2 regions of the Alistipes sp. HGB5 genome follow, and region 2 is predicted to be linked to the other one. Evidence: riboswitches for the same ligand, from Rfam matches in the RefSeq annotation. Region 2 holds a riboswitch; the other holds the start of a gene.

Region 1 (5,527 bases), on a different contig from region 2:
CGCCGTATGCGCCGAGAGAAACACCGCTCTGCATCTTTCCGGCGATGGCCTCCTCGGCCTTCTGCCGCATGGTCTCCGCCGTGTCGCCCTCCCGATATTCGGGCATCGCGTTCACGAACTGTCCCGGAGCCGGGCAGTATTCGTAGACCGTAGATATGTAGGGACTGTACTCTACCTCCTCTTCGACCACGTAAAAGGTCATCCGGTGCACGATCGGATTGACGGGGTCGAAGATTTGGAACGTTACGTCATAGGTGCCCGGGTATTGCATCAGGAAGATGTAGTCCTTCTCTTCCGAGAGCAGCGAATCGGCTCCCGAGGCGGTCTTAACCGTCCAGCGGTAACTTTCGCCCGTGAAGGCGGGTTTGAGATCGACGGTCTGCATGCGGGCGACCTTGTAAAGGTCGTCCAGCCCGAGGCTCACATAGGGGATGCCGTCGTTTTCACAGCCGCCGAGCGCGAGGGCCGACAGCAGGATGGCGAATATCTTTTTCATTGCCGAGTCTGTTTGCGTTCGAGAAAAACCATGTGTGCGGGGATATCGCCCGTGCGGACACTCCATTTGTGGACGCCTTCGCGCGAATAACAGTGCAATACGCCGCTCGAAACGTAGTTCTTGGCGTCGGTGACATAGATGTCGCCGTTTCGGGGGTGGATGGCAATGCCGTAGGGAATCACGATATCGAGCTCTGTGCCGTCGGTGATGAATTTGCGCGATACGACACGCTTTTTCTTGACGTCGATGATGGCGTAGGTTACCGTGTTTTTCGAGGTCTGGTTGCTGTACTCGACACTGTAGACATAAAGGGAATCCCCGGAGATGATCATGTTCGAAGCCGGAATGTTCATCGCCTCGGCCACCTGGTAACGTCCGCCGTTGGGTTCCAGCCGGTAGAGGTTCGACGGAACGTCGTCGTAGTTGCCCCGCGAGGAGACCCACAGGTTGCCGTAGGCGTCGGCTTTGATGCGGCTGAGGTTGATCGCTACGTCGATCTTGTACATTTGGCGCATGGTTTCCAGTTCGATGACCGAGACCGTCGAGTCGTAGTTCGGGGCGCGGTAACCGCCCGAATTGGCGACGTAGGCGCGTCCGCCGATGATGGCCAGTTCATCGGGCTGGTAACCCACGGTCACCTGGCCGACGATCTTATAGGTGTCGAGATCCACCTTGAAGACCGCGCCCTTTTGGGCGTTGGGATCCATCGCCACGGGCCCGACATACGCGCTAACGTAGGCATATTTGCCCTTGAACCGGATGTAGCGGCAGTTTGGAATGTCGATCTGCGTGATGCGCCGCGCCGTGTAGGCGTCCATCACCTCGACCTTGTGCGAACAATTGATGACGGCGAACAGCCGTCCGTCGTAAACCTGGATGTCGTTGCCCACGTCGCCCAATTCCTTGACGACATTGGGATTTTTTTCTGCATAGATACCCCGGGCATAGACCGCCGTACGGTAGTCGAGGTAGTCGATGTCCGCCTTGTTGCTGCCCATGTTGCCTTCGTTCAGGAGATACATGCCGATCGGATCGGCGTCGGGATCCTCCCCGAACGGCAACACCTCATACTCGGTGGGGTTCACCAGTTCGATCTTCCGGCAGCCGGCGGCGAGGCAGCAGCCGGCCAAAACGATGAAGAGATACCTTTTCATGGCTCGCGGAGGTTAGAGATCGACGCTGACGACGAACCGGAAGTTGGTCTTCGGCATCGGATAGTTGAGCACCACGTCGTAATCCTGTCCGAAAAGATTGTTAACCTCGGCCGTGGCCTTGAGGGTTCGGGTGCGGATCTTGAAAGTCTTTTGCAGCGAGAGGTCGCTCGTGTACCACGGCTGGGTGTGGTTGCGCGGGATGTTCTCCTGCTGGTTGTAGCGCTGGCCCGTGTAGATGAAGCTGTAATTGAGCCCCCACCCCTTGTAGAACAGCGCGAGGATGGCCGAGCCGCTGTGCCAGGGGATGTAGGGAATCTGGTCACGGTAGTAGGTGTCGGCCGGGTCGGTGATGTCGATGGCCTTCTGATAGGTGTACTGGAACTTGGTCGTCACCTCCAGCTTGCCGAGCGTGAACAGGGCGTTCAGCACGGCGTCCACGCCCTTGATCTCCACTTCGCCCAGATTGAGCATCGTCCAGCGGAACTGCTGTCCCTTGGGATAGGCGATGATTTTATCTGTGATTTTGTTGTAGTAGGCGTCGACCGAAACGTCGAGCATCCGCATGAAAGGCGATTTCTCAAAATTGCGCGTGTATTTCAGGCCGACGTTGAATTGTTCGGCATATTCGGGCTTGAGGAAGGCGTTGCCCATGTCCGTATAGTAGAGGTCGTTGAAGGTCGGCATACGGAACATCCGTTTGTAGAAGGCGCGTACAGAGAGGTCGTGGTTTTTCAGCACTTTGAACGATCCGAAGAACGCCGGGGTAGCCACAGCCTTGTCTGGCCGGGCTTCGAAGCGCTCGACCTTTTCGTGGACAAAGTAACCCAGCACGCTGGCCTGCATCTTCAACCGTCCCCATTCAAATGCCGTGGCCAATGCGGCCATATGGGTATAGCGCGTCGGAAAGGGGAAGGTGCCATCGCTTTCTGTGGGCATGTAAAAAGTGGCGTCGAGCGTATTCCATTGGAAGTCATAGGCCAGCGACACCTCCCAGTGTTCGAAGATGTTGTAGAGATTAGCGCACGAGAAATAGAACTCCTTCTGCTTGTAGGTGTTCTTGGTTTGGATCAACTTGGCGTCTTGATTCTCGTAATGGGTGTAGTCGGCGGCGTACTTGGTGTTGAACAGCGTGCGGAATTTCTTCGACCAGCGGTTGGTCAGCGTTCCCTGGATGAACGAGTTGGTGTCCCACAGCCGCTCACCATGGCGAAAGACGTTGTTGACGATGGCTCCCGGGATGCCGCGTTCGGAGTTGTAGGTGTAGGCCCGCACGGTCCATTGTCCGTCGGCCATCTTGCCGTGAAGTCCGGCCTCCATGCGCGTAGCGTTGATGTCGCCGTTCTGTCGGTAGGCCGTTGTGTCGTAGGCGATCTCGCCCAGCGTGTTGCGGCGGCGGTAGCGGAATTTGTACCGGCCGGTGGCATTGATCCACTCGCCGCTGAACGACGAGCTGACGGCGTCGGAGATCTTATACTCGTAGCGCATCGAGGGATTGATGAGCCCGAATGAACCGGTCTTCATCGTGGCCTTGAAATTAGCCCGTTTGCCCTCCTCGAAGCGGGGACGCCGCGTAGTGATGTAGATGGTTCCCGAGGCTCCGAAATCCTTGGCCGACTGGAAAATGTCACTCTTCTGTCCGTTATAGAGCGATATTTCCTCCACGTCGTCCAGCGAGAAGCGCCCCAGATCGACCTGCCCGTTCTGGGCGTTACCCAACTGGATTCCGTCGTAGAAGACCGCCATGTGGTTGGTGCCCATCGAGCGGATGTTGACGGTTTTCAGACCGCCTACGCCGCCGTAGTCTTTGAGTTGCACGCCGGCAAAATAGCGGATGGCGTCGGCCACCGAAAAACTGTTCAGCCGTTGCAGATCGACGTCTTTGAGGACCTGTGCGGGGATGACTTCGCGGTATTTGGGGATGACGGGGGTGCCGACGATGACGACCTCGTTGATGTTCTGGATACTGTCCAGTTTTCCGACGTAACGCCGGTTCGTGGTGGAATCGGCTTTATCGGATGCCTGAACTGCTGTGGAAATTCCCCCCCCCGCAATAAATGCGAGACATAGGATCGAAAGGTAGAATTGCTTCATTATGCGCTTGGTATCAATAGTTTGTTCGGTAACCATTGATTCCACAGCCGCAATGCAACGAAACAAAATGAAAAAGTGCTTTACATGCATTATCGATTCACGCCCATTCTCCGCAGGCTGCGAAACCAATCTGTCATGCAAGGCAGGTCTTCTGACTTATTCCGGTTACGACGCCTTCCCGGTTTTCACCAGTGGCTGAGATTGTCGATCCCTCATGTGTCCGTTTCCGGACAGGAACTTACAGCAGCGGGAACTGTTGCCGACTTTCACGGCATTCCCTTTTAATCGATCGGAGGCCATATGGCCTTCTTTCCGAACCTTTGCGTGGCAAAGATACAAAATTTACCAGTAATAAAAAATGTTTTTATTTTTTATTAGTCTGTGTCGTTTTATATTGGTCGCTCTGTTTATACCAATATGTAGCTTCGCCCCGCCATTCGTTCCGATCTCTATATAAATACCCGGTTGCCAATATTGTCAAAATTGATAATACGGTTAGAAATACGATTGTTCTCAGAACGATAGGTGGTTGTTTGAGATAGCGTATCTGGGTTTTCATTTCCCATAATGTATTGTTGGCGAGCTTTTCGAATTTCGTCGTATCAACTTCGTTCTTGAATTCGGATAAAGACTTTTTGAAACTTAGAACTTCAGTAATTATTGTTCGATTCTCCTTGTCGATCACCTCCAGTCTCCCCGCTAACTGCGCCAGCAACGCGTTGTATCTGTCGGTAAATTCCTGCATCTGCTCGGTTTTTGCTCCGGACAAGGCCGTATTCCGTTGCAGTTGTTCGAGCTGCTGTGCGATCTGCCCTTGCGAGCGTTCCGCGGCCTCTATCAGCCGTTCGATCCGTTCCAGCTGCGTATTCTCCCAACCTGCGTTCCCTACGCCGCCTGCTTTGGCGTTTTTAATGGCTTTGACAAGTGTTTCCTTGAGGTCTTCGTACATCTCGATTGAGAGGTCGATCTTATTTTTGTCGTTCATGGCTTTCCGGTTTTAAGGTTATATTTTCATTTTGGCTCTTCTTTTCTGTTCTTCCATCCTGCGGCGGCGTTCCATTGCGGCTATGGCCATCGCTGCAGCAGCGGCATCGAGCAGTGCCGTGATTCGTGCTATATGCTCTTCGGGACTTTCTCCCGGCTTGCGCTGCAACTGTGCGGCCGATACTCCGACCGGCGAACTGGCCGGCGGAAGCGGAATCGCGTCGATCTTTCCGCCGGGGCTAGGCGCCGCAGGCTCTTCGCGCGTACCGCCGCCCATGCCGCCGAACAACCCGGCAAATGCCGAACGGTAATTGCCTGCCGCCGCCGAGAGGTTTCCGAGGAGCTCGGCCCGATGCAGCGCCTGCTGTTGCAGGAGGGTGAACCGGTTGTCGAGTTTCGTAAAGCTGAATGCCCTGTCGATCTTCGAGCCGGAGAACTCGAAGCCGTTTTTCGAGAACAAAACCCCTTGTTTGCGGTCGGTATTTCCGCAATATTTGTAGCGCATCGTAATACCTTGATCTTTTAACTTACGTTCCAGCTCGTTCCAGTTTTTGCACTTGGGCAGGCTGCCTTCGATCGCATCGTAGATTTCGTATTGGCTCTTGTCCGGTTCGCGCAGCTGTTCCCGACGCACTTCCTCTTTACCCGGTGCGAGGTATAGCCCGTATTTCTCGGTCAGCTCCCGGCAGACCTTGGCGTTGCGGATCTTGATGTTCTTGTCCGAAATGGTCTGCCCGTTGTTCCCGACCCGGTTGTAAACCAGATGACAGTGCGGATGGGGCTGGTCGAGATGGCGAACCAA
Region 2 (5,527 bases):
CACGGACCGCGAACGCGACATCATCAAGTACTTCTTCGGCATCGGCACTTCGGAGATGACCCTCGAAGAGATCGGTGAGAAGTTCGACCTGACGCGCGAGCGCGTGCGCCAGATCAAGGAGAAGGCGATCCGCCGCCTGCGCCACTCGTCACGCAGCAAACTGCTGAAATCGTATCTGGGCTGATGCCCGGCGACATATCCGGCCCGGTCGGGTCGTGTGAGTGAAAAAGCTGTCAAAAATGACGGCTTTTTTTGTTTAGTGCTGTTGTGAGCGGCTGGCCTGCCGTATGCGTTTCGGTGCGGCGATGCTATTGGTGCGTGGTGTGTGTGGGGGGCGCTTCGGGGCCGCGGGTTGCGCTGTGTGCGCTTCGGGACCGTCTTTACAGCAGCAGCCCGATCGAGAGCAGTATTCCGAAGAGCAGGATGTTGCGCGACGTGGCGCCCAGAATGGCGTTCAGCTCCCGGCCGCGGCCGATCCGCACCATGCGCCGCCATGTCGCCGTGTGCGGTGCGAGGTAGAGCAGGGGAAGCGCTGCCGCTCCTATGCGGCCGTCGCAGAGCAGCGGGAGGCAGAGCGTTGCGGCTGCGAATCCCAGTGCCAGATAAAGCCCGCTGCCGGCCCGTGCGCCCAGCCGGACGACGAGCGTGCGTTTGCCGCTGCGGGCGTCCTGCTCGCGGTCGCGGTAGTTGTTGACCATCAGCAGGGTGTCGATCGCCAGTCCGCAGGCCGCCGAAATGACGCCCGTCTGCCATGTCCAGCTGCCGCTGAGAACGTAACTGGTACAGCCGACGGGGACGAATCCGAAGAAGACCAGCACCAGCAGGTCGCCCCACCCGTGGTAGGCCAGCGGATAGGGTCCCGCCGTGTAGAGGAATGCGAACACGACGCACAGCGCGCCGACGGCGATCAGCCACCAGCCGCCGTAAAAGAGCAGTCCGCAGCCCGTGATGCAGGCGGCCGCGGTCGTCAGGGCGATTCCGCGACGCATGGCGCGGGGTGTGATCCAGCCCTGTGCGCAGGCCCGTTCGGGGCCCAGCCGGTCTTTGCCGTCGGAGCCTTTGAGGTAATCCCAGAGGTCGTTGATGAGGTTGGCGTCTATCTGCATCAGGAAGGCGAACAGCAGGCACAGCACGGCGGGCTGCAGGTGAAAATCTCCGTCCGAAGCGGCTAAAGCGCAGCCCAGCATCACCGGTACGGCGGCTCCCGTCAGCGTCTTGGGCCGCGCCGCGAGCATCCATGCCCGAAACGAATTGGTGGCTGTTTGTGTTTTCATGTTTCCGGAGCGGACTTATGCGCTGCGTGTGGTTTTATTGCTGTATTGTTTGGGCGGATAACCGTTTTGCGGCTCCTTCCGGGGCAGGGCGTAGTCAGACGATCCCGGATTGGCGCATGCCGAAGTCCCCGCGCCGCCTGCGGTGGCGGAAACTTCCGACCGATACGACGACCGGCAAGACCGGACCGGCAGGCGACGGTTCACCATACGATCGGCTCCTTGCCGATGCTGCGGAGATATTCGTTGGCGCGCGAGAAGTGGCGGCAGCCGAAAAATCCGCGGTAGACCGAGAGCGGCGACGGGTGTACGGACTTGAGGATGAAATTCCGCTGCGGGTCTGCGATAGCTCCCTTTTTCTGGGCGTAACTGCCCCAAAGCATGTATACGACGCCCTGTTTGCGTTCGGAGATCGCGCGTACCACGGCGTCGGTGAAGGTTTCCCAGCCGCGGCCCGCATGCGACGCCGCTTCGTGTGCGCGGACGGTCAGCACGGCGTTCAGCAGCAGTACGCCCTGCTCGGCCCAGCGGTCGAGGTTGCCCGTCGCGGGAGGGGGCGTCCCGGTGTCGTCGGCGACCTCCTTGAAGATATTCTGCAGCGAGGGCGGGAACGGCACGCCGTCGCCTACCGAGAAGCAGAGCCCGTTGGCCTGTCCGGGACCGTGGTAGGGGTCCTGACCGATGATGACCACTTTCAGCTTGTCGAACGGGCATTTGTCGAAGGCGCGGAAGATGTTGCTGCCGCGCGGATAGATGCGCCGCGTGGCGTATTCCTGCCGTACGAACTGCGTGAGGTCGGCGAAGTAGGGTTTTTCGAATTCGGGAGCGAGCAGCTCTTTCCAGTCGGGGGCGATCTTTACATCCATGTTGCAAGGTGTGTTAAAGTGGTGTAAATGTAGTAAAAAGTCGGCAAATTCCAGTTGTTTTCGCTGCCGATATAAGGAAAGGGGTTTTGTTTTTTGCGCTTTGCCTGCTGACTGCGCGTGCGCGGATGCGGAAAAACCGCCGAAAGGGGCCGTGACGCTGATTTATATGATCGGCGACGGCTTGGGGCTGACGCAGGTCTCGATGCCGGTGATCGGGGGCGGTTACGTACCGAAGGCATTCGACCGTGCGCAGGGCGCGGCCCTGATTCGGACCCGCCGGCCGACAACCGCGTGCCGGACTCCGCTGCGGCGTGATGGACAACACCGGACAGGTCCGGCGGATCATGGCGCCGCTCGGACCCGGCGGCTGACGGTACGGAGGGGATTTGTGCCGCAACCCGAATTCCGGCTGCGTTTTTTTTGTTTATTTGAGGGATTGTGCTACCTTTGCTTTCGCTACGGTTTCCCGGTCCCTTTGCGGTCGCCGGGAATTAAAAGGGAATACCGTGAGAATCGGTAACAATTCCCGTTGCTGTGTGCCCGGCTTTCTTGATTGAAAGTATTTTCCGGCATTCTTGGCCACTGGTCCTCCGCGGACCGGGAAGGCGCCGGAGAGAAGGGCGAGTCAGAAGACCTGCCGTCGCGATTATACGGATTTCGCTTCTACGGTGAATGGAGCAGGTCTTGGGTCATTTTCAACCGAACGTATTGAGTGTGTCGAAAACAACCTCGGATGCCGGACTGCGCGCGCTTTGTTGCGTGTGCGTCGGAGTGTGCCTTTTCATCTTTGCGGTCCGCCGGAACGGAACAGTGTTCAACCAAAAACGGATAAAAGATGAAAAAACTGATCTTAGGATGTTTGCTGGCCCTGTTTGCATCGGGCTGTAACGACAACGAACCGGAACAAAAACCGGTCGAACTGAAAATCTCGTTCGCCGGGGAGAATCCCGTCGAATTTACGGTCGGGGAGCAGAAGCGGCTCGCCTTCACGGTGACGGGCGACGATCTGGAGGGGCTGACTTTCGCCGCCGAGCCTGATGAGGCCCTCTCCGGCTGGACGGTTGTCGTCTCCGCCGGGCGCGAGGGGGATGCCTACGCAGGCGCGCTCGATGTTACGGCGTCCGCAACTCCGTCGGAAACGGCCGTGACGCTGACCGTCACCGACCGCAACGGCAAGCCGTGGAGTGCGACTACGCCGACATTGACGGCCGTGCAGGCGCCGGTGACGGCCATCGACCTGAGCCGGGACGGAACCGCCAACTGTTATATCGTCAGCGAGGCCGGCGATTATATGTTCGACGCTACGGTGCGCGGCAACGGCAGCGGAGACGATGCCGCGATCGCGCTTGCCGACGGCATGAAAGCCGACTGGCTTTGGGTGACGAAAGGGCTGGAACAGGAAATTTCGGCCGTTTCGCTCGATGCCGGAAAAGGCCGCATCTTCTTTACGGCGGCAGGCGCCGCGAAGGGCAATGCCGTCATCGCGCTTGCGGATGCCGCGGGGGAGATCGTGTGGAGCTGGCATCTCTGGTTCACGCCGGAACCTCGGATGGTGACCTATGCCAACGGCCGCGTATTGCTGGACCGTTCGCTGGGAGCCGTCGGCACGACGCCCGGATCGGCCGAGGCTTACGGACTCTATTACCAGTGGGGCCGCAAGGACCCGTTCTGCGGGGGTACGGCCCCCGAAACCTCGGCGACTGCTTTTGCGCAGGCGGCGGAAAATTCGGTCGTCAATCCGGCCTTCGCCGATACGCATGCGTGGAAGCAGGAGAGCGGGGCGGCCGTTTCGACACTGGAATACGCCGCGGCGCATCCGCTTTCGTTCCTTTCGAACAAGGGTGCGACCGGAGTTTACGACTGGCTGGCCAAGCCCCGCGCCGATTTGTGGAATACCGCGAAAACCTGCTACGATCCGTGCCCCGTGGGGTATAAGGTGCCGGACCGCGATACGTGGGACGATTTTGCGGACGATCAGGACCGCTATGTGGACGGAACCTCGGAATGGGATGGGGAGAAGTACGGCATGACCTACATTTTCGGCGATCTGAGGGACTGGTACCCGACATCGGGTTACCGTAACCGCGACAAGGGCAATCTCGCCGGTCTCGCTACGACCCGTACGGGGCATTACTGGTCCAACTATCGTTCGGGAAACACGATCTCCTGTTTCTATATTTCGAAAAAGCTCAGTACGGGCAAACTGCTCCAGCCGCAGTCTTCTTCGAAATCCGATGCGGCATACGGCTATAACGTTCGCTGTTGCAGGGAGTAATCCGGAGCGGCGGAGTCGCAGAGCCTTTCGGAGATAGGGCTGAAAAGTCCGGAGCGGCCGGGGCGGTCTCGCAGGTATCGCTATTCGGCGGTCCGGCAGGCCGATAAAAACGGCGTCCACTGAACTCAGGGTGGACGCCGTTTCCGCTTATGGTCGGTTCTGTGGCTTGGGAAAGCCGGGGCAGTCTCTGAGGACTGCCGGCGGGGGGGCTTGAAAATCAGGAGCGGATGCCGGTCCGCGGGAGCTTGGCTTGGGGAAAGCAGGCCGGGCGGCCGATTCGTGGAGCCGGTTGATTCGGGGAATCCGGGCCGGTCGGTTTGGGGAATCCGGGTTATGGCGCCGCGCGGTCTGCTTGGTCGTAGCCGGTTGAAAAACTACTTTCCGGATTCCGGGGCCGGTGTGTCGGACGCTTTCGTAAGCCGGAAGTCCACGGGAAGCGTATATTTCACGCGCACGATCTGCCCGCGCTGTTCGCCGGGTTTCCATTTGGGCGAAGAGGCGATGACGCGGCGGGCCTCCTCCCAAAGCGACGCGTCGGGCGCTTGGAGTTTTTCGATGTCGCTTACCGAGCCGTCCTTCTCGACGACGAACGACAGCACGACACGTCCTCCGATCCCCTTTTCGAAAGCTTCGGCCGGGTACTTTACGTTTTTCTGCACCCATGCCCGGAAGTTGCCGAGGTCGCCGTACGGGGCGGCGGGATCTTCGGTCGGGAAGAGAGGCATCGTTTCGGTCACAAGGAACGCCTCTTCCTTTTCGGGGGTGCCGTTTTTAATTGCGATGGCGTTTGCCGCGGTTTGTTCGGCGTCATCCCTCTTGCCGTTGCTTTCGGACGTAGCAGGTCCCATATCCGCTCCTTTGAGCGTGATGACTATCACGCCGTTGCGGGCCTTTTCGCCGTAGAGTGCGGTGGCGGCTTTGTCCTTGAGGACACTCATGCTCTCGATCCGGTCGGGATCGAGTTTGCCGATCTCCTTCGTTTCGATTCCGTTGACGATATAGAGCGGTTTGTCCGTTACGGTCGTTGTTACGGTCGTGCCCTCCGTTTCGGATTTTCCGGCCGTTTCGGCCTGCATGTCGAACATGAACATCTGACGCGCCTTGTCGCCGACTTG

The links. Region 2 has a riboswitch for cobalamin ahead of HMPREF9720_RS01160 (hypothetical protein). Riboswitches for the same ligand answer to the same signal wherever they lie in the genome.
Region 1: another riboswitch for cobalamin. It lies ahead of HMPREF9720_RS06830 (TonB-dependent receptor); the one in region 2 lies ahead of HMPREF9720_RS01160 (hypothetical protein).

What each region holds. Positions count from the first base shown of each region.
Region 1 is NZ_AENZ01000041.1:45,519-51,045, forward strand. Features, by position in the region: gene HMPREF9720_RS06820 (hypothetical protein) at 1-496, opposite strand, end outside; gene HMPREF9720_RS06825 (DUF5074 domain-containing protein) at 493-1,650, opposite strand; gene HMPREF9720_RS06830 (TonB-dependent receptor) at 1,663-3,741, opposite strand; cobalamin riboswitch at 3,866-4,079, opposite strand; gene HMPREF9720_RS06835 (hypothetical protein) at 4,106-4,726, opposite strand; gene HMPREF9720_RS06840 (relaxase/mobilization nuclease domain-containing protein) at 4,745-5,527, opposite strand, start outside.
Region 2 is NZ_AENZ01000008.1:7,148-12,674, forward strand. Features, by position in the region: gene HMPREF9720_RS01140 (sigma-70 family RNA polymerase sigma factor) at 1-184, shown strand, start outside; gene menA (1,4-dihydroxy-2-naphthoate octaprenyltransferase) at 381-1,274, opposite strand; gene ung (uracil-DNA glycosylase) at 1,475-2,137, opposite strand; cobalamin riboswitch at 2,580-2,793, shown strand; gene HMPREF9720_RS01160 (hypothetical protein) at 2,973-4,412, shown strand; gene HMPREF9720_RS01165 (M56 family metallopeptidase) at 4,787-5,527, opposite strand, start outside.